Regions from separate parts of the Afipia sp. GW821-FHT14H12 genome, predicted to be linked through region 2. Evidence: riboswitches for the same ligand, from Rfam matches in the RefSeq annotation. Region 2 holds a riboswitch; the other holds the start of a gene.
What was found. A riboswitch is a leader RNA that binds a small molecule or an ion and turns the genes downstream of it on or off. The one in region 2 is predicted to bind cobalamin.

Region 1 (15,266 bases), on a different contig from region 2:
CTGCGATTCTGGTTCTGCGGCCAAGGCCATTCGGCAACGATAGCTGTTCCATCCAGATGGCCGAATCGGCCTGCGCTTTACGGATGCGGACACTCTCATTAGATAGAGCCTTCGACAGGCGAGCCACGCGATGAATGATTTCGTTCGACCGATCCTCAATCCACCGGGTGGGCAGAAGAAGGTTCTGCTGCATTCGTGCTGCGCGCCGTGCTCGGGCGAGGTGATGGAGGCGATGCTCGCTTCCGGCGTCGATTACACCATCTTCTTCTACAACCCGAACATTCATCCCGAGCGCGAATATCTGTTGCGCAAGGATGAGAACGTGCGTTTTGCCGAGAAGCACGGCGTCGGCTTCATCGATGCCGACTACGACAAGGACAACTGGTTCGCGCGCGCCAAGGGCATGGAGTGGGAGCCGGAGCGCGGTGCCCGCTGCACCATGTGTTTCGACATGCGATTCGAGCGCACCGCGTTGTATGCGCATGAACATGGCTTTCCAGTCATCACCAGTTCGCTCGGCATCTCGCGCTGGAAGAACATGGCGCAGATCAACGATTGCGGAAAACGCGCCGCGTCGAAATATGACGGCCTGCAATACTGGGATTTCAACTGGCGCAAGGGCGGCGGTTCAGCGCGCATGATCGAGATCAGCAAACGCGAGGAATTCTACCAGCAGGAATATTGCGGCTGCGTGTATTCGCTGCGCGATACCAATGCCCACCGCCGGGCCTGCGGGCGGGAGCCGATCGAGCTTGGCGTCAAGTTCTATGGGCAGAATTCCACCGAGGGCGAGCGATAATCCCACCCTCCGTGCGTTGACTGATTTTTTCTCCACGCCATATTTCAACCCGTCGAGGTCTTCGTCATCGCGTTGATGCGAAGCTAAGAGGGAAGCCGGTGAAGCATTGATGCGCTTAATCCGGCGCTGCCCCCGCAACTGTGAGCGGCGAGCCTGCATCCATTCGTGTCACTGAGGCGTCTCGCTTTGGGAAGACGGATGTGGGCCGCGACCCGTAAGCCAGGAGACCTGCCGCGACGAGATGTTTCCACGGGCGGGGTGTCCGGTGGGCGTAGTCCTTGAGGTGCCTGCGCGCCTCGGTTGGCGTGCGCGCACTTTCATCCCCGCCGTTTCTCGTATTTCGGGGTCAAAGCCATGTCGAATGTATCAACGTCCGTCCCTCTCGCCGTCGCAACGCTCGGTACGCCGCGGATCGGCCCGCGCCGCGAACTGAAAACCGCACTGGAAAGTTTCTGGGCGGGCAAGATCGATGAAACCGCGTTGCTCGCAACCGCCGCTGAACTGCGCGCCGCGAACTGGGCGCGGCAGAAAGCGCGCGGCATCAGCGTCATCCCATCCAACGATTTCTCACTCTACGACCATGTGCTCGACACCAGCGTGATGGTTGGTGCAATTCCTGAAATCTACGGCTGGACAGGCGGCAGCGTGCCGCTCGCGACATACTTTGCGATGGCGCGCGGCTCGGAAGGCGAGGGCGAGGCCTGCGCGCATGGCCATGTGCATCATCACCACGGCGTGTCCGCGCAGGAGATGACGAAGTGGTTCGACACCAACTATCACTACATGGTGCCGGAATTCAAAAAGGGGCAAACTTTCGCGCTGTCCTCGACCAAGCCGATTGACGAGTACAAGGAAGCCAAGGCGCTCGGTTATCAGACGCGCCCGGTGCTGCTTGGTCCGGTGACGTTCCTCAAGCTCGGCAAGAGCAAGGATGCCTCACTTGACGCGCTGTCTCTGCTGGATGGTCTGCTGCCGGTTTACATCGAGGTGCTGAAGCGCCTCGCTGCCGAAGGCGCGGAATGGGTGCAGATCGATGAGCCGTGCCTCGTGCTCGATCTCGACGATGCCGCGCGCCAGGCTCTGCGCCACACCTATGATGTGTTCGCAAAGGCTGTGCCGCAGATCAAGATCATGCTGGCGACCTACTTCGGCGATCTCGGCGACAACCGCGACACCGCTGTGTCGTTGCCGGTGGCGGGATTGCATATCGATCTGGTGCGCGGCGCGGATCAGTTTGCCGTTGTCCTCGCGAAGGCTCCGAAAAACCTCACGCTGTCACTCGGCGTCATCGACGGCCGCAACATTTGGCGGGCCAATTTGTCCACTTTGCTGAACAAGCTCGATCCCGTCGTTGCCGCGCTTGGGCACGAGAGAGTGCAGATCGCGCCGTCCTGCTCGATGCTGCATGTGCCGATCGATCTCGATACGGAAACGGGCCTCGATGTCGATGTGAAGGAGTGGCTCGCATTTTCCCTGCAGAAGATGGATGAGCTTTCGATTCTCGGCCGCGCGCTTGCCGGTCAACGCGATGAGGTCGCGGACAGGATCGCAGCCTCAAAAACAGCGGCGGCCAAGCGCAAGGAATCGTCAAAAATTCACAATCGCGCCGTGACAGAGCGGATGAGCGGCATCACCGATCAGATGCGCCGCCGTCACAGCCCGTTCGATGTGCGTGGGGGAGTCCAGCATAAGCAGTTCGGTCTGCCATTGTTCCCGACCACGACGATCGGTTCGTTCCCGCAGACGGCGGACGTGCGCAAGGCACGTGCAGCGCATGCCAAGGGCACGCTGAAGGACGCGGATTACGATCAGTTCCTGAAAGAGGAAACCGCGCGCGCCGTGCGCTGGCAGGAGGAAATCGGACTCGACGTGCTGGTGCACGGCGAATTCGAGCGCAACGACATGGTGCAATATTTCGGCGAACAATTGTCCGGCTTTGCTTTCACCAAGCATGGCTGGGTGCAGAGCTACGGCTCGCGCTATGTGCGCCCACCGATCCTGTTCGGCGATGTCTCTCGGCCCAAGCCGATGACGGTCGACTGGTGGCGCTATGCGCAGTCGCTCACCAAGCGGCCGATGAAGGCGATGCTGACCGGCCCGGTGACGATCCTGAACTGGTCGTTCGTGCGCGACGATATCCCGCGCAGCGAAGCTTGCCGGCAGATCGCGCTGGCGATCCGCGATGAGGTCGTGGACCTGGAGAAGGAGGGGGCGCGGATGATCCAGATCGACGAAGCGGCGTTGCGCGAAGGCTTGCCGCTGCGGCGTTCGCAATGGCAGCACTATCTCGACTGGGCGGTGGAAGGCTTCCGGCTGTGTGCTTCAGGCGTTGCCGACGAGACGCAGATCCACACCCATATGTGTTATTCGGAGTTCAACGACATTATCGATGCGATTGGCGCGATGGATGCCGACGTGATTTCCATCGAGACCTCGCGCTCGAAGATGGAGTTGCTCGATGCGTTCAAGACCTATCGTTATCCGAACGAGATCGGGCCGGGTGTCTATGACATTCACTCGCCGCGCGTGCCGGAGGTCGGCGAGATGAAGCATCTGCTGGTGCTGGCCCGCCAGCGCCTGAGCGATGCGCAACTCTGGATCAATCCGGATTGTGGATTGAAAACCCGCAAGTGGGATGAGGTGCGGCCTGCGCTCGTCAACATGGTTGCGGCCGCGCGTGAACTGCGCGCGCAGGCCTGATGCGAAAGGAAGACCGTCGCCATCTGATCGATGGCGGTAGCTTTCCGTTTCGATGTCAGCGAAGCGAAGCGGAGGTCTGGGCTTGTGGCGCGGAAGCGGTTGCTTCGGTCTTGTTGGGATCGGGGATGAGAAGCCGCGCCACCAGCAGTCCGGCGATCAATGTCCAGAAGGCGAGGGTGCCAAGGCGCACCACCGGGGAATAGCGGCGAGTCGCGACCGCGCCATGCTCGCCCCACGCATATTGTTTGGCCGGATCGGCAGACGGATGATGCGCCATTGAGAGAGCCCCTGTGTGAGGGCGATCTTCTCCCGCGACGTTGCTGCTTTCAAGAAAACAAACCGGCATTTTTCAAGGCCGGAAAGGAACAAACCTCCTTCTTCGGCGGTGCGAAAAGCATAGTCTTTCGCACCCACGGATTTCGCCGATGCAATCCCGATTCTGCGTGCCGTTATTCCGCGGGGCGCAAGGGGTTGTGCGCGGCGGAAGGCGCGGTCTCTGTGCCCGCGCCGCCTGCAACGGCGGGAGCAGGAGAGGACGTGTCGAACAGGAGCGTCTGTTCGAGTGCCTTTGCAGCTTTCTTCAAGGCAGGCACCAATGCAAGCGCCCGCGTCAGCGGCAATCGCGTGATGGGTCCATGCACCGCAACGGTCGCGCAGATTCGCCCGCGTGAATCGCGGATCGGAACGGCGGTCGCGGCCATGCCTTCCATGAATTCCTCATTGTCGGTGCCCACGCCGGTCTGGCGGATCCGCGTGAGCTCCGCCTCAAGCTGTTCCGTGCTGGTCAGAGTTCGCGCGGTGTAGCGCTGGAAAGGCTGCGTGCGGAACAACGCTTTGCGCAATGACGATGGTGCAAGGCTGAGAAACAGTTTGCCGCTTGCCGTGCAATGCAGAGGCACGCGCGAGCCCACGGTCAGGCGGAATTGCAGCGGCCAATCGGATTCGACGCGGTCGAGATAAATCAGGCGCTCGCCGTCGAGCATGGTGATGTTGCAGGTCTCGCCGGTCTCTTTCACCAGCGCGGAGAGAATGACACGGCGCGGCGCGAGATCAAACGAGCGCCGCATGCCTTCGAGCGACAGTGCAAGAAGGCGATGGCCGACTTCATAGTGCCGTCCGTCCGTGGCGCGTTGAACGAATCCCAACCGCTCGAGCAGCGCAACGAAGCGATGTGTCGTCGCTTTCGGCAATCCGATCGCAGCCATCAGCTCGTTGAGCGTCGGCGGCTCTTCCGCTTTGGCGATGGTTTCGAGAAGGAGCAGCGCGCGTTCCGAAACCGAGGTCGTCGTCTGCGTGGACATTTTTCAACCTTATTCCATTCAGTGAGCCACAAGGCATTCAACTACGTTGACAACATTTCACGCAAAGTTCAATCTTCAAGATAAATCGTCTCAATAAATGGAATAAGAGCGATGACGGAAGCGTCCGATCAATTCGACTACATTGTGGTGGGGGCAGGCTCCGCCGGATGCGTGCTGGCAAACCGGTTGAGCGCCGATGGGCGTCATAAGGTTTTGCTGCTCGAGGCAGGCCCGAAGGACAACTACCTGTGGATCCATATTCCCATCGGTTACGGGAAGACGATGTTCCACAAAGCCTACAATTGGGGCTTCTACACCGATCCCGAACCCAACATGAAAGACCGCCGTATCTACTGGCCGCGCGGTCGCGGTCTCGGCGGTTCGAGTTCGATCAACGGACTGATCTTCGTTCGCGGCCAGCGGCAGGATTACGACCACTGGGCGCAGCTCGGGAATACGGGCTGGGACTGGAAGAGCGTTCTTCCTTATTTCATGAAGTCCGAGCACAACAGCCGCGGCGCGAGCGCGACGCACAGCGACAAGGGCCCGCTGTGGTCATCCGACATCGGCGGCAAGCACGAGCTGATGGAAGCCATCATTCGCGGCGCCAATGAAATAGGCGTGCCGCGCAACGACGACTTCAACAGCGGCGACCAGGAAGGCGTCGGCTACTATCAATTGTTCACGCATAATGGCTGGCGGATTTCATCCGCGGTCGCCTATCTAAAGCCCGCGCGTGATCGTGCCAACCTGCGCATCGAAACGGATGCGCATACGACTGGCGTCATTCTCGAAGGCCGCCGCGCGGTCGGCGTGCGTTACATTCAGAACGGCGTTGTGCGGGAAGCGCGCGCGGCGCGCGAGGTCATCCTCTCCGCAGGTTCGCTGCAATCGCCGCAGATTTTGCAACTGTCGGGCATCGGGCCCGCATCGCTCTTGCAGCGGCGCGGCGTCAAGGTGGTGCACGATCTACCCGGCGTCGGCCAGAACCTGCAGGATCATCTGCAACTGCGGCTGATGTATAAGGTCTCGAAGCCGATCACCACCAATGACGATCTGCGCACGCTGTTCAGCCAAGCCAAGATCGGATTGCAGTGGCTGCTGACGCGCACCGGGCCGCTCGGCATCGGCATCAACCAGGGCGGCCTGTTCACGAAAATCCTGCCTGGGTCGGAGACCCCGGACATTCAATTCCATTTCGGCACGCTGTCGGCCGATATGGCGGGCGGCAAGCCGCATCCATGGTCGGGCTGCACGTTCTCGGTCTGTCAGCTGCGGCCGGAGTCGCGCGGCAGCGTCGAGATCAAGTCGACCGATCCCATGGAACCGCCGTCGATGCGGCCGAATTATCTCGATGCCGAAACGGATCGCATCTGCGCGGTGGAGTCGATCAAGTACGCGCGCCGTCTCGCGTCCACGAGTGCGCTGAAGCCTTATCTCGTCGAGGAATACAAGCCCGGCGCGGACGTGAGCACCGACGACGAGATTCTCGATTTCGCGCGCGAATATGGCGCGACGATTTTCCATCCGACCGGCACCTGCAAGATGGGCTCCGATCCGATGGCGGTGACGGACGCGCGGCTTCGCGTGCACGGCATCGGCGGTCTGCGCGTGGTCGATTGTTCGATCATGCCGACCCTCGTTTCCGGCAATACGCATGCGCCGGCCGTGATGATCGCGGAAAAGGCATCCGATATGATTTTAGCGGACTCAAAAGAAAGTTCGATCGCAGCTTAAGGAATGGTTCTGTTAACTGGGGAGGCCAATATGGCAGATAAGATACAAGACAAGGCGCTTTTAAAACGTGTCGTCTTCGCATCTCTGATCGGAGCGACCGTGGAGTGGTACGACTTCTTTCTCTACGGCACGGTGGCTGGCATCGTGTTCAGCAAACTTTATTTTCCGACGGGCGACGTGTTCATTTCGACGATGCTCGCCTACACGACATTCGCTGTCGGGTTCATCGCGCGTCCGCTGGGCGGCGTGATCTTCGGCCACTTCGGTGACCGCATCGGCCGCAAGAGTATGCTCATCATGACCCTGATGATCATGGGTATTGCGACCCTCCTGATCGGGTTGGTGCCGACCTATGACCAGATTGGCGTCTGGGCGCCGATTGCATTGCTGATCCTGCGCGTTCTGCAGGGCCTCGGTCTTGGCGGCGAATGGGGCGGTGCGGTTCTCATGACCTATGAGTATGCCGAGCCGCACAAACGCGGCCTTTATGCGAGCCTGCCGCAGATCGGTTTGTCCATCGGTCTGTGTCTTGCCTCCGGCATCGTCGCATTACTTTCCTTTTCGCTCACGGATGCTCAGTTCCTCGCCTGGGGCTGGCGCATTGCGTTCGGGTTGAGCTTCATCCTCGTTCTGGTCGGACTCTATATCCGCCTGAACATCATGGAGACGCCGGAATTCGCCAAGGTCAAGCAGAAGGGCGCCGAGGTGAAGATCCCCTTCATGTCGATGATCAAGGAGTATCCGAAAGAGGTGACGGCGGGCATGTGCGCCCGTTTCATCGACGGCGTGTTCTTCAACGTGTTCGCCGTTTATTCGATCTCCTTCCTGACGCAGCAACTGAAAATCCCGCGGACCGAGGCCTTGCTCGGTGTGTGCGCAGCGGCGCTGGTGATGTGCCTGTTCATCCCGTATTTCGGCGGTGTGTCCGATCGGGTTGGCCGGACCAGGACGTATTTCTGGGGCTCGCTCGTCACCGGCTTTTCGGCGATACCGGCATTTTGGATCTGGCTGCATTTTCCCGAGCAGACGATTCTGGTCTGGGCCGCGCTTGTCGTCCCGTTCGGCATCTTCTATGCGTCGATCTACGGGCCGGAAGCCGCGTTGTTCTGTGATCTCTTTAAGCCGGAAGTGCGCTACACCGGAATTTCGTTCGTCTACCAGTTTTCCGGCATCTTCTCGAGCGGCCTGACGCCGATCATTGCGACAATCCTCGTGAGGGAATTCGCACCGAACGGCGGTTGGGCAGTCGCGGGGTATTGCGTCTTCGCTGGTATCGTCAGCGCATTGGGCGCCGTATGGATCAACCGTCTGGCGCGCCAGCGCATTGAGGCGGGCGGCACGGCTCCTGCGGCGCTCGTTGCCTAACAAGAGCCGCATGAAAATGAAAACGGCCCGGTTCACACCGGGCCGTTTTTGTTTTCGGGATAGCTCGAACGAGCGTGGAAGGCAGTTCTGCTAGGCCATGCTCAGCCGCGCCAGTGCGCAGGATGCGATGCGCGCACGGCGGGAATCTGCGCGGCTCGTCAGGATCACCGGCACCTTGGCGCCGAGCACTACGCCCGCGCATTCGCCGCCGCCCATGTAGATGAACGACTTGTAGAGAATGTTGCCGACATCGAGGTTCGGCACCATCAGAAGGTCGGGGTCGCCCGCGACCGCGGAGTTGATCTTCTTGGTCTTGGCGGACTGCGCGGAGATGGCGTTGTCGAAGGCGAGGGGGCCGTCAACAATCGCGCCCGCGATCTGGCCGCGATCGGCCATCTTGGTCAGCGCGGCGGCATCCAGGCTGGACGGCAGATCCGGATTGACGGTTTCGACCGACGACAGGATCGCGACCTTCGGTGTCTCAAAGCCGATGCGGTGCGCAAAATCGACCGCGTTGGCGAGGATGTCAACTTTTTCCTTCAGGCCCGGCTGGATATTGACTACCGCATCAGTGATCATGAGCGGCTTGTGATAGGCGGGGCAATCGAACCAGAACACATGGCTCATGCGGCGCGAGGTGCGCAGGTTGGCTTCGCGCGAGACCACCGCGCCGAGAAGTTCGTCGGTGTGCTGAGAGCCTTTCATCAGCGACTTGGCTTCGCCCGCGCTGACCAGCGCCACCGCAGCCCTGGAGGAGAGAACCGGATCGTCTTCGGCATCGACAAGGCGCAGGCCGTCGAGGCTGGCTTTCAATTCTGCCGCGCAGGCTTCGATGCGGCGGCGCGGGCCGACGAGAATAGGATCGATGATGCCTTCCTCGTAGGCGGCCAGCGCGGCGGCGAGTGCGTCGGTCGAGCAGGGGTAGGCAACGGCGACGCTCAGGCGGCCCTTGCCGCGCGCGGCCTGTTCGAGAGCGTCGAGTTTCGGGTGCGAGGAAGTGGATGGCATCAGGCGGCTCCGACGTCGGCGCTGATCGTTGCGCTCATGGCCTTGGCGGCATTTTGCAGAATTGGGATTTTCTTGAGCATTTCGGCCTGCGACATGCGTGTCACCGGGGCCTGGATCGCCAGCGCCGCGGCGCAGACGCGATTGCGGCCCTTCTGGTGAATGATCGGGACGGCGAGACAGACGAGGCCCGCGAGGAATTCTTCGCGGTCGAGTGCGTAGCCGTCACGACGAATGTCTGACAGTTCATTCAGCAGGGCGGATTTTTCAACGACGGTATGCTCCGTCATGCGCTCGAAATTCATCTCGGAAATAACGAGGTCGCGTTTCGCCGGTTGCATCAGGGCGAGAAACAGTTTGCCGCTGGCGGAGCAATAGGCGGGGACCTTCGAGCCCTGCTGGAAGGTGATGCGCAGCGGCCATTTGGATTCGACGCGGTCGAGATAGGTGACCTGCGTGCCGTCGAGTACCGTGAGATTGCAGGATTCACCGACCTCCTGCACCACGCGCCGCAAGATTTCGTGGCGGAGCGCGCCGCCGGGGCGGTTCGACAGAATTGAGAACGCAAGCTGGGTCGCGCGCATGGCGAGTTCATAGCGCCGCCCGTCCGGCGTGCGCTGGATGAGACCCGCCTGCTCAAGTGAACCGAGCCAGCGGTGCATCGTTGGTTTCGGCACGCCGACGTTCACGGCGAGTTCGGCAAGGCTTGCTGGATGTTGCAGCCCGGCGATGGCCTCCAGCAGGGCCAACGGTTTGAGGGCACCAAAAAGCTCGTTCATACCCATGCTATACACCATAATTCCGGTAAATGAAACGTCTTAAAATTGAAATTGAGATATTCGTTGCGTCTCGTCAAGCCGCATGGCACATACGGCTGGAAATCCTGAAACTCAGGACAGCGACTTTTCCACCAGACACTGTGAAAAAGAGAGGGTTCGCCTATGAAAATGACAACGGAAGAAGCCTTTGTGAAAGTGCTCCAGATGCACGGCATCGAGCATGCCTTCGGCATTATCGGCTCGGCTTTCATGCCGATTTCGGACCTGTTTCCGAAGGCGGGCATCACCTTCTGGGACGTCGCCCATGAAACCAATGGCGGCCTGATCTGCGACGGTTACACCCGTTCGACCGGCAAGATGGCGATGGCGATCGCGCAGAACGGTCCGGGCATCACCGGCTTCGTGACGCCGATCAAGACCGCGTACTGGAACCACACGCCGATGCTGCTGGTGACGCCGCAGGCGGCGAACAAGACCATCGGGCAGGGCGGCTTCCAGGAAGTCGAGCAGATGGCGATGTTCCGCGACATGGTCTGCTATCAGGAAGAAGTGCGCGATCCGTCGCGCGTCGCCGAGACGCTGAACCGCGTGATCATGAAGGCGAAGCGCCTCTCCGCGCCGGCCCAACTCAACATTCCGCGCGACTTCTGGACGCAGGTGATCGATGTCAACCTGCCTGCGATCGTCGATTTCGAGCGCCCGGCGGGCGGCGAACATGCGATTGCCGAAGCAGCAAAACTTCTGTCGAACGCCAAGTTCCCCGTTATCCTCTCCGGCGCGGGTGTGGTGATCGGCGGTGCGATCCCCGATTGCGTCGCGCTGGCTGAAAAGCTCGACGCTCCGGTGTGCAACAACTATCAGCACAACGATTCCTTCCCCGGCAGTCATCGTCTGGCGGTCGGCCCGCTCGGTTACAACGGCTCGAAGGCCGCGATGGAACTGGTTGCAAAGGCCGACGTCGTGCTGGCGCTCGGCACTCGTCTCAATCCGTTCTCGACGTTGCCGGGTTATGGCATCGACTACTGGCCGAAGGATGCGAAGATCATCCAGGTCGACATCAACCCCGACCGCATCGGCCTGACCAAGCCTGTCGCCGTCGGCATCTGCGGTGATGCCAAGCAGGTGGCGCGCGGCATCCTCGCGCAGCTTTCGCCGAGCGCCGGCAATGCCGGACGTGAGGAGCGCAAGGCGCTGATCCACACCACCAAGTCGAAGTGGCTGCAGACGCTGTCGAGCATGGACCACGAAGACGACGATCCGGGCACCAGCTGGAACAAGGACGCCCGCGTGCGCGACAAGGATTTGATGTCGCCGCGTCAGGCATGGCGCGCCATTCAGGCCGGCCTGCCGCGCGATGCCATCATCTCCAGCGACATCGGCAACAACTGTGCGATCGGCAACGCCTATCCGATGTTCGACGAAGGCCGGAAGTATCTGGCGCCGGGCCTGTTCGGTCCGTGCGGCTACGGCTTCCCGGCGATCATCGGCGCCAAGATCGGCAACCCCGATACGCCGTGCGTCGGCTTCGCCGGTGACGGCGCGTTCGGCATCTCCATGAACGAAATGAGCTCGGTCGGCCGCGAGGAATGGCCGGGCATCACCATGGTGATCTTCCGCAACTACCAGTGGGGCGCGGAGAAGCGCAACACGACGCTGTGGTACGACAACAACTTCGTCGGCACCGAACTCGACCGGCACCTGAGCTACGCCAAGGTTGCGGTCGCGTGCGGGCTGAAGGGGGTTCAGGTCAAGACCCAGGAAGAACTGACCAACGCGCTGCGTCAGTCCTGCGAGGACCAGAAGAAGGGCATCACCACCTTCATCGAGGTGCTGCTCAATCAGGAACTGGGCGAGCCGTTCCGCCGCGACGCGATGAAGAAGCCTGTCAAGGTTGCGGGTATCAACCGTGAAGACATGCGTCCGCAGCAGGTTGCCTAACCTTCAAGGCAATTCGACTTGAAATGAAAACCCGGCCTCGCGGCCGGGTTTTTTGTTAGACGTATTCGAGTCTATCCCTCGCCGGAGGCCGGCAGGTTGCCAAGCTCGCGTGCAATATAGCGGGCCAATTGTTCGGCGGCTTCCGAGATGCCTTGCTCCTTGCGGTGCAGGACCATCTCGATGGACGGCAATTCCGGCAATCCGTCACCTTTACTCAGAATGCGAATGTTCGGCGTGATTGTGCAGCGTGGAAACACCGACACCGCGATCCCTGAGAGTACGGCGGCCTGCAGCCCGGCGAAGCTGTCGCAGATGGAACGCAGCGTCCAAGGCAGTTCGGCGGTGTTGAGCGCGTCGATGGCAATCTGCCGATAGACGCTGCCCTGCGGCAGCAGCGCGAGGGGCAAGGGGCGCCGCAATTCCTGTGTTCCGTTCGGGCTTGCCGCCCACACCACGGGCTCGTGGCGAATCAATTCGCCGCGCCGGAAGCCCGGCTGATTGGTCATCAGTGCGATATCGATTTCCTCGCGCTCCAGCGCCGCGCTGAGATAGACGCTGCGGGTGCAGCGCAGATGGATTTCCACATTCGGATGCGAGCGCGAAAAGTTGTCGAGAACTTCGGGCAGCAGGTAGGCCGCATACAGGTCCGGCGTACCGAGCGTGACGTGGCCTGCGATGCCCGGCATCGAGAATCGCCCGCGCGCTTCGTCATTGAGACGCAACATCGAGCGTGCAAATTCGAGCAGCACTTCCCCGTCGGGTGTCAGCACAAGTTGCCGCCGGTTTTCTCCGAACAGCGTCCGGCCGACGACGCCTTCGAGGCGTTTGATCTGATGCGTGATCGCAGGTTGCGTGCGGCCAACCTTCTTTCCTGCGGATGTCAGGCCGCCGGTGTCGACAATGGCAACGAACGTTCGCAGTAGCGAGATGTCGAGGTCTTGATTCACTGATAAATTCCGCGAATGATGCTCATGCAGCTAATCAATTTTGTCACGAGTGCTGCCTCGTGCACCATACGAAAAAGTGACTTCATGTGAAGTGGGCAAACAAGCCCGCCAATAAGGTCGATAAAACCGTCGCTGGGAGGTGACTATGGAGGCGATACGATATCCAGCCCGCTGGGCTGCGAAGGCTTTTGCTGTTCTATCCGCGGCTTTTCTCTGCAGCATGCCATTGAGTGGCAGCGCTGCGGCTGCGGGCTATCCTGAACGTCCAATTGAATTGGTTGTTCCGTGGGGACCGGGTGGTGGTGCCGACCAGCTTGCACGTCTCATCAGCAAGCTCATGGAACCGATCATCGGGCAGAGCATTCCGGTGGTGAACGTGCCGGGCGGCACGGGTGCGACCGGCATGGCCAAGCTGATGTCGACACCGGCCGACGGCTATTCGATGGCGATTTACATCGCCGACAGCCACGCGCTTCTGGCAGGCAAGACGCCGCGCTGGACCATGAAGGACATCACGCCCGTCGCGGTGATGATGAAGGGTCCGTCTTTCATCTTCGTGAAGGAAGACAGCAAGTACAAGAACTGGGCTGATTTCGAGAAGGATGCCAAGGCCAATCCGGGCAAGCTTAAAGTGGCGACGCTTGGTTTCGGCAGCGTCGATGACTTCTCTCTGAGTGTCCTCGATCGGGCCGGCATCAAGGTCGTGCAGGTGCCGTTTTCCAAACCGAGCGAGCGCTACGTCTCGATCCTCGGCGGCCACGCGGATGCTCTCTACGAGCAGGCTGGCGACGTTGCACAATTCCTGACCAGCAAACAGATGCGGCCGATTCTGTTGTTCGGCGAAAAGCGTCTCGATGCTTTCAAGGATGTGCCGGCATCCTATGAGCTTGGCTACAAGATTGCGCTGCCGCAGTTCCGTTCGATCGTCGTCCGTTCCGGTACGCCGCCGGAGATCGTCAAGAAGCTGTCGGACGCGCTCGCCAAGGTGGCTGAATCGCCGGAATACAAGAAGTTTCTGGCCGATCAGTTCGCCGAACCGACGAGCTTCGAGCCTTCGACGAAGGCTGGCACATTCGTCGCGGACCAGCTCGAAGACATGAAGAAGGCGACGGCGGGAAAATAACCGTCAATCGCTGAAGATCATCACCTAACAGGACAGGCCGGCGACGTTATGGGAAAAACCGCACTCCGTCAGACTCTTCCGTATGTCGCCGGCCTGATCATATCCGGCATTCTCTATCATTACGCGCAGCAGATCGATTACTCGCCGCGTCCAGGTGACCTCGGTCCGGATTTCTGGCCGAAAGTCACGATCGGTATGATGGCGTTGGTCTGCCTGATCGAGATCGCCCGCCGGCTGATGGGCGTGGGACAGGAAACCCACGGCATCGCCGAGACTTTCGAGAAGGAAGAAGAAGAGGAGGAGGTGGCTGCGAAGCATCCCTGGATGCTGGTCGGCGGCATCGCTCTGGTTCTGGTCTATGCAGTCGTCGTGACGACGCTGGGCTTCCTGCTTTCGACTTTCATGTTCCTCGTGTCGTTCATGTATCTCGGCCGTTATCGCAACCATCTTGCGATCTGGCTGACCGCGACAGGCATTACGCTGGGAGCCGCGCTGCTTTTCATGCGCTTTGCCTACGTCTCACTTCCGCGCGGCGAGCCGCCGTTCGACGCTTTCACCGATTTCATTCGCCTCATCATTGGCGCCTGAGGCAGGGACACAGTCATGAGCGATGTTTTGATTCTGTTAGGTCACGGCTTCCTGAATTGCTTCACCGTGAGCCACATGCTGATGCTTCTGCTGGGCATCGTGGTCGGACTTCTGGTGGGCGTGTTGCCGGGCCTTACTCTGGTGATGGGCGTCGCGTTGACGCTGCCTTTCACGTATCACATGGATGTCACCGCCTCGATCGTGCTGCTGACGGCGATGTATGTCTCGGGCACCTATGGTGGCGCATTTACCGCGATTCTGTTCAAGATACCGGGAGAGCCGATCGACGTTCCGATGCTGTGGGACGGCTATACGATGGGTCGCAAGGGCAAGCCGGCGAAGGCGCTTGGCTGGACGCTGGTGGCGGCGCTGGGCGGTGGCCTGCTGTCGGCAGTCATTATGGTGTTCCTGACGCAGCCGCTTGCACATTTCGCGCTGCGTTTCTCGACGCCCGAATATTTCGCGGTTCTGGTGTTCGGTCTGTCCAGCGTCGTCGCGCTCGGCAGCGGATCGCTCGCCAATGCCCTTATCAGTCTCTGCGTCGGCATCCTGATCGCATCCGTCGGCACCGATGAAACCTACGGCGCCTATCGTTTCACCTTCGGCTCGCCAATCCTCGCCGACGGCATCGAGTTTCTCGTGGTGATGGTCGGCGCCTATGGCATCGGCGAAGTGCTGTCGCGGCTCGAGACCGGATTTTCGACGAGGCCAATCGAGAAAATCAGCAACGCCCGGACGGAGCTGCCGAGCTGGCGCGAAATCAGTGCGCTGAAATGGATGTTCGCGCGCGCGAGTGTGCTCGGCAACGTCATCGGCCTGATTCCCGGAGCAGGCGCGACCATCGCATCGTTCGTGAGCTATGGCATGGAATCCCAGTTCGGCAAGCGCCGGGCAGAGATGGGCACCGGCATCGCCGAAGGCATCGTCGCGCCCCAGGCGGCGGCCACAGCTTCCGTGGGTGGCGCGCTGGTGCCGCTTCTTGCA
Region 2 (15,266 bases):
CGACGGGCCGGCGATTCTCTATGGCTGGCACACCGTCACCCTGGCGCTGGCTAACCCGAAGCGGAAGATCCGCAAGCTGTTCGTCACGGAAAACGCGCTGCGCCGCCTTCAGGACGAAAACATCGATCTTAAGAAGCTGACGCCGGAAGTCGTGCGCCCGAGCGTGATCGACCAGCGGCTCGGGCCGGACGCCGTGCATCAGGGCCTGCTCGCGGAAGCCGATCCCCTGCCCGCGCTCGATATTTCCGAACTGCCGCAGGACGGCATCGTGCTGGTGCTCGACCAGATCACCGATCCGCACAATGTCGGCGCGATCCTGCGCTCGGCTGCGGCGTTCGCGGTGAAGGCGGTGGTGACGACGGCGCGCCACAGCCCGGAGGCCACCGGCGTGCTGGCGAAATCCGCCTCCGGCGCGCTGGAACTGGTGCCGGTGGTGATCGTGCAGAATCTGGCCCGCGCGCTCACCGAGATGAAGGAGCACGGCTTCCTCACCGTCGGGCTCGACAGCGAAGGCAGCACCAACCTCGCCGAGACGGAATTGCGCGCGCCCCTCGCGCTCGTGCTCGGCGCCGAAGGCAAAGGCTTGCGGCAGTTGACGCGGGAGACCTGCGGCACACTCGCGCGGCTCGACATGCCAGGCGAGATCAAGAGCCTGAACGTCTCCAACGCCACCGCGCTTGCGCTCTATATCGGCGCGTCGCGGCTTGGGTTGATGAAATAACTGGCTTGATCAAGTAACTGCCAAAAAGATTTCGCTCCCCTCCGCATCACGCGAAGAGGAGCGAAACCAGATCAGCCACGATCGATGGATTACATCTTGTTCGGATGCGCGTGAGCGTTGCCGCGCACGACCTTCTCACCGGCCGGATGGCCCGTGTAGTAGTAATGGGTGCGCGGCTTCACGCCGCGATTGTGCTGGCGGACATTCGTACGCTGGTAACGCGCGCGATGATGGTGACGCCAGCGGTAGCTGTACACACGCGGACCCTGGATATAGGCACCGTCATAGTAGTGATGCGAAGCGTGCGCGTACGGGCCACCATTGTAGCCGTAGTAATATGGCCGGCTGTAAGCCGCCCAGCCCGACACCGAGCGCTCCTGATAGGTCGGCACCGGCGCGATGTCGCCCGGACCGGTATAGGTCGGCCCCTGGTTGACGTAGTAGTACTGCGGGCCGGCATCGAGGTTCGGCAACTGCTCGCGGAACGTCACACCGCAACCGCTCGCGACATAACCGCAACCATAGGCCGTTGCGCCCGAAGTAAACAAACCGCCGCCGCAACCGTTGTAGCAAGCCATCGCCGGAACGGCGCTGACCATCGCCCCGATCATCGCGGCGAGACCCAGAACCTTGAAACGCATACGCACTCTCCTGTCGGTTATTTGTTGTGTCTTAATGTCTGAAGCGTGGGGTGACTTCCGGCGCGACAATGACCGGCGGCGGATAGGCTGGCACGGTCTGTTGCGGAGGTGCCGACTGCGCCGACCATGACTGATGATAACTTTCCGCAGGCTGCGGCAATTTGCGATTCGCCGAGGGTTGAATCTCAAGGCGGCCATAACCCGGACGGCGGCCGAGCGAAGGATAGTAGTGGCCGACGGGCGGGCCTTCGTAATAATCCCAGCCGCCATAGACCGTCGGCTGCACATGGACGCCACGCGAGAGCCCCCAGTCGCCTTCGACCATGGCGTACGTCGCATCGCGCCCGTTGATCATGACCGGGACGCCGGGCTTGCCCGGAACGGCGATCACGCCACCGCTATCCGCAAATGCAAGCACTGTGCTGCCGACCAGAACTGCGAGCGAGACGACGATACGCATCAGAACAACCTTCCGAATTCGCTTCAATCCTAATTCAGCCATGGCCGCCATAAGTTAAGAGGCAGGCGCAATCGCGCGGTAAGGCTAACGCGCAAGCATGATGTCGCGTTCAATTGCAGCAACCGGGAACTAAAATACGAATAAGATCAGCGGTTAACGAAAGGCAAATGCAGCGGACGCAGGCCCCTGCACAGCCGCCGGGCTTAACTTCGGCCCCGTTTGCGACATTCCCGCTGGCGTACGGATCACAGAACGCGAGGCCGTGACGGGCAATGTCGAACAGCACGAACCGTTCTGAATGGTGCCGGCGGAGAGGATCGAACTCCCGACCTTCGGTTTACAAAACCGCTGCACTACCGCTGTGCTACGCCGGCAACGGGCCAACAGCTATCAGCGCCGGGCGAGCCGGACAAGACCGCCCCGGCAGGCATGTCTCCCTTCCGGAACCGGCCCGGGAGGCCCTCATACACAAGCCTTCCACAGGTGCGCTGTGAATTGCGGGCAAAAGGTAAGGATGTGCCGAACCGCCTCATGGGTGTCCGACTTGGGAGTTATCGACAGCTCACCGCGTAGAGAGGGAGTAACCTGATGGCGTCTTCAGAATTTCCGGCCGACCGTTACGATGTGCTGATCGACGAGACCATTGCGAGTTGCGACGGCAACCTGCGCAGCGCCGTGCGCGCGCTCCTGATCGCCAATGAGCACCTCGAAACCGAAAACTCCCAGTTGAAGCATTACGTCGATATCTCAACCCGCATCGAAGCCGCGAATCAAGGCTACCTCAACTGAGGCCCCCCCGCCTCGGCGCCTGCGTTACATATACGACCACAGGCAGAGCGTGTTCGCGACCACCGCAACGGTCAAGGCGAGTGTAAGGGCACGATCCATCATGGCTGTTCGCTCGGCAGTCTGAGGGGCGAGAATCGCCCCAGTCGTTGCCGGGATTTGAAGGAGATTCGGGGGAAGAGTCCCATGCTTTGTTTTTTCGCGGGTGTCTTGCGGAAAAACCGGTTCCGAGTCCGTCTGCCGATTCTCGAAACAGAGCATTCCTCTCAATTCATCCAGACGATGCCGCCATTGAGTGTCGCCGCATAGGCGACCCATGCGAGATACGGCGCCAGCAACCACGCCGCGATACGATCCACCCGTACGCTCGCCACCATCGTCAGAGCGATTGCGGCAAGCAACAGCACGATATCGATCAGCGCCGCGCGCGTCGCATGCGCGCTGAAAAACAGCGGTGACCATGCCGCGTTGAGTGCCAGTTGAATGAGAAACAGCGCGATCGCCCAGTTGCGCGCCGATGATGGCGCGGCCTTCTCCCACAATCGCCACAGCGCCACCGCCATCAGGCTGTAGAGTGCTGTCCAGACAATCGGGAAAAGAGACGCTGGCGGCGTCCATGACGGCTTCGCCAGTTCATTGTACCAACCCGCGATCTGCGGCCGCGTCACGATGCCCTGCACGGCGGCGATGCCGAGGCACAGCACCAGACAGGCCGCAAGCCGAGTCGTCGTCCGGAACTGCATCGCAGGCCTCACCGTGTTAGCTTCTCCAACTCGGGAAACGGAGCATAGTTCGCCCCCGCGCAGATTTCGCCCGGCTTCTCGATCAGGCGGTCGAGACGGCCGTCGATGTAGACCACCGCACGCTCCTTCACCGGCGTATAGCTGCCCTCGAGATTCTTGGCGCTGTAGCGCAGGCAGGTAACGTAACGCTGCCGTCCGCCGACTTCGCGCTGCATCGGCTCCGCGATCGCCGCGCTGCGCACGTCGGTTGGATCGTTCAGATATGTGTGCAGGAATGCGAGCAGTTGGGGGCGATAATTCTTGGGAAACGGCTGATCGCTGACGCCGCGGTCAGCGGTATAAGTGACGCCATCGTAATCCGCGCTGCCGAACGCGCACCCGCCAAGCATCAGAACGATGGTCAATAGCGGCATGGCGCGACGCACTGCGCGGCGTGCCGCTGTCTCCCATTTGCAACGCAGATCGGGGAAGTCCATCGCGCAGAGATTCTCGGACATTGTGGCGTTGACACGACACCGCCACCCCGCTTGATTGCGGGCACGGTACAGGTGCCGGCGCAAGCCGGCGTAATAGGGAATTCGGTGCCGTCGCGCTGAGGGCATATTTCGCACACCTTCTCCGGCGCGGCAATTCCGAAGCTGCCCCCGCAACTGTCAGCGGTGAGCCGCTGTCCATCATGCCACTGAGCACGGCCCATGCCGGCTTGGGAAGGCGGACAGCAGCGACGATCCGCGAGCCAGGAGACCTGCCTGCGCCGGTCATCCATCCGTCGCGCGGGGCGTGCGAAGGAGCGGCTTCCGCAGCGGTGACATGACATGAACCGTTGCGGAGACATGCCTCTGGCCTTCTCCAGTCCCGATGTGAAGCCTCGCTTTCATATCATGCGCCTGGAAGCCTGATCGTTCTCCGCCTGCAAGATTTCGGTGGGGGCCGAACGTGACATTACATCAATCATCCTCGCGCAGGCGCATCTCGCCTGCTTTGCTCTCAGCATTGCTGGCGAGCGCAGCTTTCATTCCATCCGCACAGGCCCAGCAGACCGAACCGCCGCTGCCCGCGATTCAGGTGAGCCCGGCCCCGAAGAAGCCGAACCAGCATCTACCGAAAAACAGGAAGCGCGTGGATGCGAAGCCGAAGCCTGCCGAAGCATCTGCCGCTTCCGCCAATCTGCCGAACAACCTCGTGACCTCGCCGACCACGATCCCTACTCCGGTCAGCCAGATTGCCAGCTCGATCACCGTGATCACGGCAAAGGATATTCAGGACACACAGCGGCGAACCGTGCCGGATCTGCTCCAGACCGTTCCCGGTCTCAATGTTGCACCTAATGCTCCGGGCGGACTGACATCCGTTTTCATCCGCGGCGCAAACTCCTATCACACCAAGGTCCTCATCGACGGCATCGACGTGAGCGATCCATCGAGTCCCAATCGCGCGTTCGATTTCGGTCCGCTGACGACATTCGGCCTCGAACAGGTCGAAGTTCTTCGCGGCCCGCAGGGTGGCCTGTACGGATCGGACGCGATGGGCGGCGTCATCTCGATGACAACCAAGACCGGCAAGGGCGCGCCGCAATGGTCCACGCTGCTCGAAGGTGGATCGTTCGGGACGTTCAATCAGGCAACCTCGGTCAGCGGTTCGACCAGCGACACACGCTATGCTTTCACCACATCGCACATGCGGGTTGACTCGACACCGGTCGTACCACTCTCCAGCCTGCCTCCAGGACAGAAGCGCAACAACGACTTCTATGACAACCTGACCTTCCACGGCAAAGTCAGCCACGACTTCTCCGAGATGTTCTCGGTCAATGCCGTCGCCCGCTACACGGATGCTCACCTTCGGTATACGGAGAGCGATGGTTTCAATCCGGTGACGTTTGCAACCGTCCCCAACCCGATCCAGTCCCGGTCCGACAGCAAGCAGTTCAACGGCCTCGTCGAGGGCGTATTCAAATTACTCGACGGGCGCTTCAACAACCATGTTGGCGTGACCTACACCGACGTTCAGCGGAACACGACCGACCCTTATGGTCCTCCGTTTTATGGATCAGACACCCCAAACAGCAGCTACCATGGCGATCGTGCGAAGGTGTACTGGAGAAGCGATCTTGCGCTTGTGAGGGGACAGACGCTTGTCACCGGCGTGGAGCATGAAACCGAACGGGGGCGCATCGACCAGGCCGTCTTCAACATTCCCGTGGCTGCCGGCTCGATTCAAAACCTCGGCAGCTATGCCGAATTGCAATCCAATTTTTTCGACCGGCTTTTTATCGTGTCAAACGTGCGTCATGACCAGAACGACCATTTTGGCGGGCACGACACGTTCCGTGTTGCGCCGGCGATCGTCATTCCGGAAACCGGCACCAAGCTCAAGGCAAGCTATGGCACCGGCTTTCACGCGCCCTCAATCGATCAATTGTATTCAACCAACCCTGCTTTCGGCGTCGTCTCGAACCTCAACCTGAAGCCGGAGGAAAGCAAAGGCTACGATTACGGCTTCGAGCAAGCCCTGTTCAACAAGCGCTTACAGTTTGGCGGCACCTGGTATCATAACAGCTTCAACAACCTCATTGAGAGCTTCCAGCCAGTCCCGACCGACCCGACGCTCTTTTCATACGAAAACGTCGCACTCGCGACGACCCACGGCCTCGAAGCCTTCACCTCGTTCGCACTCACAGAATCCCTCACGCTTCGCGGCGACTACACCCACACGATTGCCACGGACGACACCAAGCACATCGCGTTAAAACGTCGTCCGGCCCATAAGTGGAGCGCGCAAGCCAAATGGGCGGCAACCGACAGACTGACGCTGACGGCGACCGCGCTTTGGATCAGTTCGTGGAGCGATGCCGACGCAACAGGTGCCACTGTGCGCGCGCCTGGCTATCAGCTCCTCAACCTCGCGGCGAACTACAAAGTCGATCAGAACTGGTCGGTGTTCGGACGCATCGATAACGTGCTCGATCGCCATTACCAAAATCCGCTCGGCTTCGAGAAAACCGGCATCGGCGTCTATGGCGGCCTGCGGTTCGTGACGAACTAAAAACAAAGCCGGTCCGTGGACGGGGGAATCCACGAACCGGCTCTCAATTCAGCGGACGCAGCCGGGGCAAGCCGCGCCGCTGTCGTCAATCAACCATGATGACGATGCTTCACGACCACGCGCTTGGTGTGGTGATGCGGACGCACATGGTGACGATGATGCTTCTTCACCATGTGGGCGTTGGCATTCGCCACCGACGGCTTCAGAACCTGAGAATGGGTGATCGTTTTTTGCGTCTTGATCACGGTCGCGGCCATCGCCGGCGCAACCATCACCGAGGCGGCAACAATGGCGGCTGAAATGATCTTCAACATGGCAAACTCCTGTTTCGGGATCAGAGCGCAATGGGCCGAATGGCCGAAGCGGTGATCGTGGCCCGATGATGAGCCGCGCGCACTGAACTCAAACTGAAGCCGCCAAACGGTTTCTGTTCATCTGCATGACATCTTGTTAATGTCGATTTCGTCCCGTCCGCGCCTGCGAGCGAGCCATCTTGCGGCGTTAACGCTGTTAAAGGGTCGCGGACGGAGCACATTTCCCCCAGTACCGCAGGAGGCAAAGACCGGATACACTTGAGGAATTCACGCCAATCCGGCCTGCGCCCTACGGGGTTAACCAGCCTTCATGACCGTCGAGAGCAAATACCAACGCATTGCCTTTGTCGCGAGCCCGGTGCTGGAAGCCCAGCGCGCGCTGGCGCAATTGTCGTCGGACTACGGCAATCGCGAAGTCGAGGATGCCGATGTCGTGGTGGCGCTCGGCGGCGACGGGCTGATGCTGCGCACGCTGCATGAGCGGATGCGCTCCGGTACGCCGATCTACGGCATGCATCGCGGCACCGTCGGCTTCCTGATGAACGAATACAGCCGCCACGGGCTGATCGAACGCCTGAATGCCGCGCGGCTGACCGTCATCAATCCGCTTTTGATGCGCGCGACTGACGCCGCAGGTGAAGTGCATGTGCACCACGCCATCAACGAAGTCGCCTTGTTTCGCCAGATCTATCAGGCCGCGCGGCTGCGCATCCTGATCGACGAGCAGGTGCGGATGCCCGAACTGATTTCGGACGGCATTCTCGTCGCCACGCCGGCCGGTTCGACCGCCTATAACTACTCGGCGCAGGGACCGATCATTCCCATCACGGCAAACCTTTTGGCGCTGACGCCGATCAACGCCTTCCGCCCACGGCGCTGGCGCGGCGCCCTGCTCGCAAGCTCCGCCCACATCACCATCGAGGTGCTGGAGGACGAGCGGCGTCCGGTGGCCGCGGTCGCCGACCATAATGAAGTGCGCTACGTCACCCGCGTCGAGGTGCTGACCGACAAGAGCATCTCGATCCGCATGCTGTTCGACCCCGGCCACAGCCTGGAAGAGCGTATCCTGAGTGAGCAGTTCGGCGTTTAACCGCAGGCAGATGCCTCGGACTGCGCGTTTATGCTTAACCGGGCGTTAACGGCCGCCAGCCTAGACTTTTCCCATATCGGCGTCCCTCTACGTGGCTGTGCATGTTCCGCATCGACTTCAACAAACTGCGGTTTCTCGTCTGCGACGACAACGCGCATATGCGGCGTATTCTGCGTACGCTGTTGCACTCGTTCGGCGCGCGCGAAGTCTATGAAGCCGAAGACGGCGCCACCGCGCTTGAAATGTACAGCCATTATGTCCCCGACATCGTCATCACCGACTGGTCGATGCCGATTTTCGACGGGCTCGAACTCGCGCAGATGATCCGCCAGCCGGACGGCGTCGGCAATCCGTATGCGCCGATCATCATGCTCACCGGCCATTCGGAGAAGCGTCGTGTCATGACCGCGCGTGACGCGGGCGTCACCGAATTCCTCGCCAAGCCGATCTCCGCCAAGGGGCTCTACCAGCGTATCCTGAACGTGGTGGCATCCCCCCGGCCCTTCATCCGCACCAAGAGCTATTTTGGCCCGGACCGGCGGCGCAACACCTCCAATACCTATATCGGTCTCGACCGCCGCAACGGCGGCAAGGCCGAAATCCTGCAGCAACCCTCGCTGCTGGATAAAGCCCGCAGCCCCGGATAGCGGCCATGGCCAAAGACAAAACCGGCAGCCTCAAGGTCGAAACCTTCGAAGCCCATCAGGTCATCACCCAGCCAAATCCGTTGCGCAAATTCGTGCGCCATGCGGATGATCGCGACACTGACGACCCGATCGCGCGCGCCGAGGAGGCGCTCGCCGGCCTGTCCGGTGAATTCAAGAGCTGGATGGACGAGGAATGCGCCCGCCTCGCGCACGCGTTCGAAGTGGTGGCGAAGGATGGCTTCACCAGCCAGAACCGGGAAGAGCTGTTCCGCGCAGCCCATGACATCAAGGGCGATGCCACCACGTTCGGCTATCCCAAAGCGGCGGTCGCCGCCGAAAGCCTCTGCCGCATTCTCGAACATGCGCCCGAACTCACTACGGTACCATCGGACCTGATCGCCCATCATGTTCACGCCATTCAGGCCATCGTGCGCGAACTGCCGAAGAGCAGTTCGAAAAAAGACACGGCGGATGAACTGAGCATCCGTTTGCGCAAATTGGCCGACGAATTCCTGATCGAGGCCAATCGCGACCGCCCCGAACACCTCGAAGCCGTGCTGGCGCCGAGCATCGTACCAGCGGACTAAACGCCCCCCACTTCCTCACCGGCAAACAAAAAGCGCCGCTCAACAGCGGCGCTTTTGCATGCTCGTATGAAGCACGATGTTGCTTTAGGCCGCGATGCGCTCGCGGACGATCTGGGCAATCTCGGCGTCCAGTCCCTCGATCACCGCATATTCGTCATTCGAGGCGGCATAATTCTCGTCCAGCGGCGCATAGTCGTCGAATTCGCTTTCATAGCTGAATTCGTTTTCGTCATCCAAACGCGGCGCAAGCGGCGGAGAATCCACGAAGACGATGTCCTCGTCATCCTCGGCCATCATCTCGTCGTAACTACAATCGTCTTCGACTGGCGCCGCGTCCTCGATCATCTGCACGAACCGCTGGGCGTCGATCTGTGTCGCCGTCTCATCGCAGAACAGCCGAGCATCCTCGCGCGCTGCCTCGACCGCGAAGCGCCGCAGCAGCACCAGCAGCGGATCGTGCGCCGACGCCACTTCGCTCTCGCATTGCGTCAACACACGCTCGACCATGCGGCGTTGCAACCGCACAATACCGTCCTGCCTATCGACGAAGCCAATCTCCAGAATCGCTGCGACCGCGGCGCGGAATGCCGGAACGGTCGAGGCCGGGAAACCCGCCTTCGTCAGCAGCGCGTCCAGCCCTGCCCCGCGGCTATAGGCCAACGCGGCGACACGACGCGGCGGCAGGCCGCTCAGCTCGACAAGCGCTGCTTCAAACAGACCGGCATTGCCCGACAACAACGCGCGCAGCACGAGGCCTGCGTTGAGCTGGCCGCTTTCGCGCAGATGATGGATGAGATTTGCCAGCTCCTCGCCCTGCGACAGGCTTGCGATATCGAGCAGCGAGCGTTCCGTCGCTTCCGCCGCAAGGCGGCTGGCGCGGTCTGGCGTGATCCAGTCGCGCGCTGCGGCAAAGCGGGCCAGCGTCGCCGACACCTTGGCCGCCAGCGCAAGGCGCACCGACGCAGGCAAATTCTCACGCTGCAAAAGCTGTTCGCGGATCACGGCGAGATCGCCATGGCGCTCGACGATCCGCTCCAGCGAGAACGGCGCCAGCGTCACGCCGGGATTTTCAATCAGTTCGAGCACCGCCGCCGCATCGCCGACTTCCGCGAGCGCGGCAGCCACCGACACCGGCAACTCCGCGCGCCGCGCCACCGCGCACTGCACCTGCGGGCAACCGGTGGCGACGAGATCGACCAGATCGGCATCGATCAGCAGCGGCGAGAATTCGAGAACGGGCAATGCGATATCGGGCTGGTCAGCCGCGAGTGCCGCGACGATGGCGGGCGGCGCATCGGCCTCGGCCGCGAACACCTCCGACATCGCCTGCCGCACCAGCGGCGAGGCATCGTCGAGCAGCATCAGCAGCGCGCCTTCGGCGGCGATGCGATCGTCCTGCGATAAATCTGAAATGAGCCAGGCGCGGGCCAATGCCCGTGTCGCCTCGGCGCGCTCCCCGACGGGAGCGGTACGAACCCAACTGATAAACTGCCGAACGATCATGGGTGTTCCGGCTTACGCAACTTTGCTGACTGCGTCGGGAATACGACGCTACTGTCAGAAAGCGTAAACCATGACACTTAAGAAACAGTTCACCATAAACGGCTGCGGCCGTTGAGTTTTTGTTAACTCCCTCCGCTCACCCCGCAAACACGCCCTTCGGATCGCTGAACAGATTGAATTGCGACTGATCGGGATTAGCCGCGGCGGGCGCCTCCGCGTTGGCCTGCGAACCGGCACCCCACAACTGGCGCACCGTCAAAGACAAAGGCTCGGCGCGATCGCCGGCCTGAAACAGCGAATGGAATGTTGGCCCCATCTGCCGTGTCGTCATGGACGCGCCGCTGCCCTGCGGGAAGCTCGACAGGTACGCCATGTTGTCCATGGCAGGCGACGAGCCGCCCGCCGAGGCAACCGCGAAACGCGCCATCGGAGAATTCGCCGCGCGGGCAAAGCGTGTATTGATGTCCGAATAGACTTCCGACACGCTGCGCGCGCTGCCGTCGCGATTGTAGAAGATCGAACGGTTGGCGGCGGCCGCATTCGGAAACATCGCGGGTGCGGACGCGCTCGGATTGCTTTGCGCGCTGGAAATCAGCTTCGTCGCGCCGCCGACGCCCATGAAGTGCGCCATGTAAAGTTCGCCGTCGGTCGGGCGCCGTCCAAGTTCGCCGGAGAGCTTGAAGCTATTGGCCTGCGTCAGCGCGCCCGCCATCGCCGCGTTGGCAGCGGGGTCGTCGCGCAGCCTGAGGATCTGGTCGCGCGTCGCCGGATCGCTGACGGAATAAGTGCCGGACGGTGATTGCGAGATCGCATTGGCGTAATTGCCGTAGCCGAACGCGGCCCCCGCCTGCTTCACGGTGGCGAGCCAGGTCTGCTCGATAAACTGGTAAAGCCCGCGCGCCGACGAGGTGGATGCCTGCGCCTTCGGGTCGAGGTTGGATTCGATCTTGGCGGTGGAAATCAGGTAATCGAAGCTCGCGCCGGTCGCATCTGCGGCCTGCTTGATGGCGCCCGCGATTTTCGCGCGCGCAGAATCAATGACTGACGACGCAGTCGTGCTGTCGATTGCCATGTGTCCCGCTCCCCGGTGACACGTCTGAATGTCGCGGGCGCTTCCCAACACCCGCCGGACCTTCCGGTCCATCTGCACCCTGGGCGATTATGGTTAATGGAGGGTTAACGGCGCGGGCAAGCGCAAGCCGAAGCGCAGCGTGACGGGGTGCTATTTGTAGACCTTGCCGGGATCGAACGCCTTATCGGCATCGACGAACACGAGCTTCGCGCCGCCATTCTCGTTCTTCACCGCGCGATAGAAACAGGAGTGCCGGCCGGTGTGGCAGGCCGCACCGGACTGCTCGACGCGAATCCACACCGCATCCTGATCGCAATCCATCCGCATCTCGACGACGCGCTGGACATGACCCGACGTCTCACCTTTGCGCCATAACTTCTTGCGCGAGCGGCTGTAGTACCAGGCGTCGCCGGTCTCGATGGTCCTGCGCAACGCCTCGTCGTTCATGTGGGCGACCATCAGCACGTCGCCCGAGCGGGCGTCGGTCGCCACGCACGTCACGAGTCCGGACGCGTCGAAGCGCGGAGCGAACGAAAGCCCCTCTTCAAGCTCTGCGTTGTGGCCTGATTGCGTCGTCACTTGCGAACAACATTCTAAGGTTCGTGAAAAACTTCAAGCGCCTGAAAATGGCGCGCTAATGCCCCGCACCATATGAAGAAAACGGTTCTGCTCATCCGGATTGTCATAGAACATTCCGGTAAAGCGCGACGTCACCGTCTTGGCGCCGTGCTTGGCGATGCCGCGCACCGACATGCAGGTATGCTCCGCCTCGAGCAGCACCGCGACGCCGCGCGGCTGCAACACCTTGTCGAGCGCCGCCGCGATCTGGGCGGTGAGATGCTCCTGCGTCTGCAGCCGATGCGCGAAGGCATCGACGAGGCGCGCAATCTTCGACAGCCCGACGACGCGGTCGACCGGCGTATAGGCGATGTGCGCCTTGCCGTAGAACGGCATGACGTGATGCTCGCAATGCGAATGGAATTCGATGTCGCGGATCAGCACGAAATCATCGTAGCCCGCGGTCTCGCCGAAGGTGCGGTTCAGCACCTCGGCCGGGCACTGGTGGTAGCCCTGAAACAGTTCGTCATAAGCCTCGACCATGCGGCGGGGCGTGTCGAGCAGGCCCTCGCGGTCGGGATTTTCACCGATATAGGCGAGCAGCGTCTTCACCGCCTGCTCGGCCGCGTCGCGCGAGGGACGCGGCTGATCCGGGTTAATCCCCGCCTGATCGATCTCGGAAGCAGGAACTTCGATTTTGTCCACCTTGCCGCGTAGCGGCTTGATGACAGCATCCATCGTGGCTCTCCGTTCGACCGGCCCTCATTGCCAAAGACGGGGCCGGAGTGTCACCGGGTCGCCAGAGGCCCTGTGGGACCGTCGGACGCCTTGCGTGAGTTTAGAAGGCTGCCGGAAGCCAAATCGTGACTTTCCGGGGCAGCCGGTCAATTCGACAGGTTTATTCCTGCGATCCAGCCATTATATAGGACAGCAGGACTGCGAGCCAAGGCTCCAGATGGCCCTTTTGGGCGGGCGCAGCCCACAGGTACTTTCATGATAAACGACATCTACAACAAGAAAATCATCGAGCTGGCCGGCAATATTCCACGGCTCGGCCGCCTTCCCCATCCCGATGCCTCGGCGACGGCCCACTCCAAGCTGTGCGGCTCGACGGTGAAGATCGACCTCAACATGAAGGACGGCGTCGTCACCGATTTCGGCCATGACGTGAAAGCCTGCGCGCTGGGTCAGGCCTCCTCCTCGATCATGGCGCGCCACATTGTCGGCTCGAGCGCCAATGAACTGCGCCAGTTGCGCGACACCGTGACCAAGATGCTGAAGGACAATGGCGCGCCGCCGGACGGCAAATGGGCCGACATCGCGGTGCTGGAGCCGGTGCGGGACTACAAGGCCCGCCATGCCTCGACGCTGCTGACATTCGACGCCGTGGTCGACGCGATCGACCAGATCGAGAATAAAGAGAAGGCGTCAGGCGCGCTCAACGCCGACACGGCTCCCGCCGAATAATCGGACTGCCGCCCGCATCATTGCGCAGGCGCGGCTCCGCCGGTCGGCGGCAGCGCTTCTGCCGTCTTGGTCGGCGCCATCGTCGCGGGCATGGTCGCCACGCGATCCTGAATCGGCTTGGTCACGACAGGCTTGCCCACCGTCGCCGTGTGCGGCGGCTCAAGCTTCGGCACGTCCGCCACCACCGGCTCGTCGGTCACGAGGTTACCCAACCGCAATTCGTCGCGCGACAATTCATGCAGCGGCTCCCACGGCGGCACGCTCAAGGCCAGCGTCAGCAGATCGCCGGTGCCCCCCATGTCGAACGTATATTTCGCAAGCCGCCCGACATCGCGTTCGACGATCATCAGATCCTGCGCGGTGTAGGTTGCGGCCTTCGCGTCATTGGCGCGGTCGCCCATCCAGATCTGGTGGACACGGACATGCGCCTCCGGCGGCACGTTGCGGGTCTTGCCCGACAGCAGCAGGAATACGCACATCGATTCACAATAGGCGTCCGGCTCGATCGCACGGACCTTGCCGTTCAACCCGTCCTTCTCAATCACCTGACCGACGGTGGTGAAAAGGCCCGCCTTGCGCCACACCCGGCCAAGCGCCAGCGCATCGAGCACCGAACCGCCGCTGGAGTTCAGCACCACGGTCGCGGACGACAGATCGTGACCGGTTGCGATCTTCTCGAACAATGCAGGCGTGTCGGTGGTGATGACGCCGACCGCCTCGATCCAGTCGCGACAATCCGGCGCGCACTGATCTTTCGGCGCCGCGTGCCAGACAAACGTCATCGGCTGGCGGCGCGGCTCGACCGTTTCCGGCTCATGGGGCGCATCTGCTGCGTGGGAGGTCTTCGCGGATGGCGACGATTGAGCAGCGCCGGAAGCATGTGCGGTTTCCTCACGCGCGGCGAGGCCGAACAGCGCAACCAAGAGGGCTGCGGCGCCAATCCGCGCCCAGCCGCTAAACGTGAGCGACCCCACTTCCATTCCCTTCCATGCCCGAGCCGGGCAACGGCCCAGAGCCGAAGCGTGACACGAATCCTGTCACACGAGCATTATGAAAATCGTAACGGTGCCGCAGCGCAGCGTCCATGAAACATTCGGCGCGTTGCATTCAAACCCGCGCGATGCTGTGAAACTGTGGCGGAAAAACCAGTATAGTTCCTGGAACCGGAACTAACCTCTAACCCAGACCAAGCTCATGCCTTTCAAATTGTCCTGCGGCTGCCGTGCCTGCGACATGGCGAAGAACGCGCCGCGCAATGCGGGACGCGGCATGATCTGGTTATATCGGTCCACGCTCTCGCCACTGATCGGATTCAACTGCCGCCATGTTCCGACCTGCTCGGCCTATGGCGATGAAGCCATCGGCCGGTTCGGATTGTGGGCGGGCGGCTGGATGACGCTGGCCCGCTTGCTACGTTGCCAGCCGTGGGGCACGTCGGGCCTCGACTTCGTGCCCAAGCAGAGACCCGCGAATGCACGCTGGTATCTGCCGTGGCGTTACGCGCGCTGGCGCGGCGTCAACGATAAGCACGAATGAATGTGCTGGCGGACGCAGCTACCGCTTTTGTTTTCACGACACTTTTTTGTGTGGGGCATTTGGCGATCGGGTCATGGAACTGACCGCAGCCATCGC

Region 1: another riboswitch for cobalamin. It lies ahead of metE (5-methyltetrahydropteroyltriglutamate--homocysteine S-methyltransferase); the one in region 2 lies ahead of AC1RNA_RS10425 (TonB-dependent receptor plug domain-containing protein).

What each region holds. Positions count from the first base shown of each region.
Region 1 is NZ_JBXAOZ010000003.1:208,532-223,797, forward strand. Features, by position in the region: gene AC1RNA_RS15470 (epoxyqueuosine reductase QueH) at 131-799, shown strand; cobalamin riboswitch at 838-1,049, shown strand; gene metE (5-methyltetrahydropteroyltriglutamate--homocysteine S-methyltransferase) at 1,154-3,499, shown strand; gene AC1RNA_RS15480 (hypothetical protein) at 3,555-3,776, opposite strand; gene AC1RNA_RS15485 (IclR family transcriptional regulator) at 3,949-4,800, opposite strand; gene AC1RNA_RS15490 (GMC family oxidoreductase) at 4,912-6,537, shown strand; gene AC1RNA_RS15495 (MFS transporter) at 6,568-7,902, shown strand; gene AC1RNA_RS15500 (bifunctional enoyl-CoA hydratase/phosphate acetyltransferase) at 7,993-8,910, opposite strand; gene AC1RNA_RS15505 (IclR family transcriptional regulator) at 8,910-9,686, opposite strand; gene xsc (sulfoacetaldehyde acetyltransferase) at 9,849-11,624, shown strand; gene AC1RNA_RS15515 (LysR substrate-binding domain-containing protein) at 11,696-12,571, opposite strand; gene AC1RNA_RS15520 (tripartite tricarboxylate transporter substrate binding protein) at 12,792-13,694, shown strand; gene AC1RNA_RS15525 (tripartite tricarboxylate transporter TctB family protein) at 13,743-14,282, shown strand; gene AC1RNA_RS15530 (tripartite tricarboxylate transporter permease) at 14,298-15,266, shown strand, end outside.
Region 2 is NZ_JBXAOZ010000001.1:2,064,856-2,080,121, reverse strand. Features, by position in the region: gene rlmB (23S rRNA (guanosine(2251)-2'-O)-methyltransferase RlmB) at 1-721, shown strand, start outside; gene AC1RNA_RS10455 (hypothetical protein) at 811-1,362, opposite strand; gene AC1RNA_RS10450 (hypothetical protein) at 1,394-1,822, opposite strand; tRNA gene AC1RNA_RS10445 (tRNA-Thr) at 2,122-2,196, opposite strand; gene AC1RNA_RS10440 (hypothetical protein) at 2,411-2,611, shown strand; gene AC1RNA_RS10435 (TspO/MBR family protein) at 2,875-3,351, opposite strand; gene AC1RNA_RS10430 (hypothetical protein) at 3,360-3,848, opposite strand; cobalamin riboswitch at 3,881-4,118, shown strand; gene AC1RNA_RS10425 (TonB-dependent receptor plug domain-containing protein) at 4,288-6,396, shown strand; gene AC1RNA_RS10420 (His-rich protein BRANT) at 6,486-6,710, opposite strand; gene AC1RNA_RS10415 (NAD kinase) at 7,021-7,800, shown strand; gene AC1RNA_RS10410 (response regulator) at 7,902-8,447, shown strand; gene AC1RNA_RS10405 (Hpt domain-containing protein) at 8,453-9,034, shown strand; gene AC1RNA_RS10400 (DUF2336 domain-containing protein) at 9,119-10,537, opposite strand; gene AC1RNA_RS10395 (lytic transglycosylase domain-containing protein) at 10,674-11,609, opposite strand; gene hisI (phosphoribosyl-AMP cyclohydrolase) at 11,760-12,188, opposite strand; gene folE (GTP cyclohydrolase I FolE) at 12,222-12,905, opposite strand; gene AC1RNA_RS10380 (iron-sulfur cluster assembly scaffold protein) at 13,161-13,634, shown strand; gene AC1RNA_RS10375 (COG3904 family protein) at 13,652-14,614, opposite strand; gene yidD (membrane protein insertion efficiency factor YidD) at 14,829-15,170, shown strand.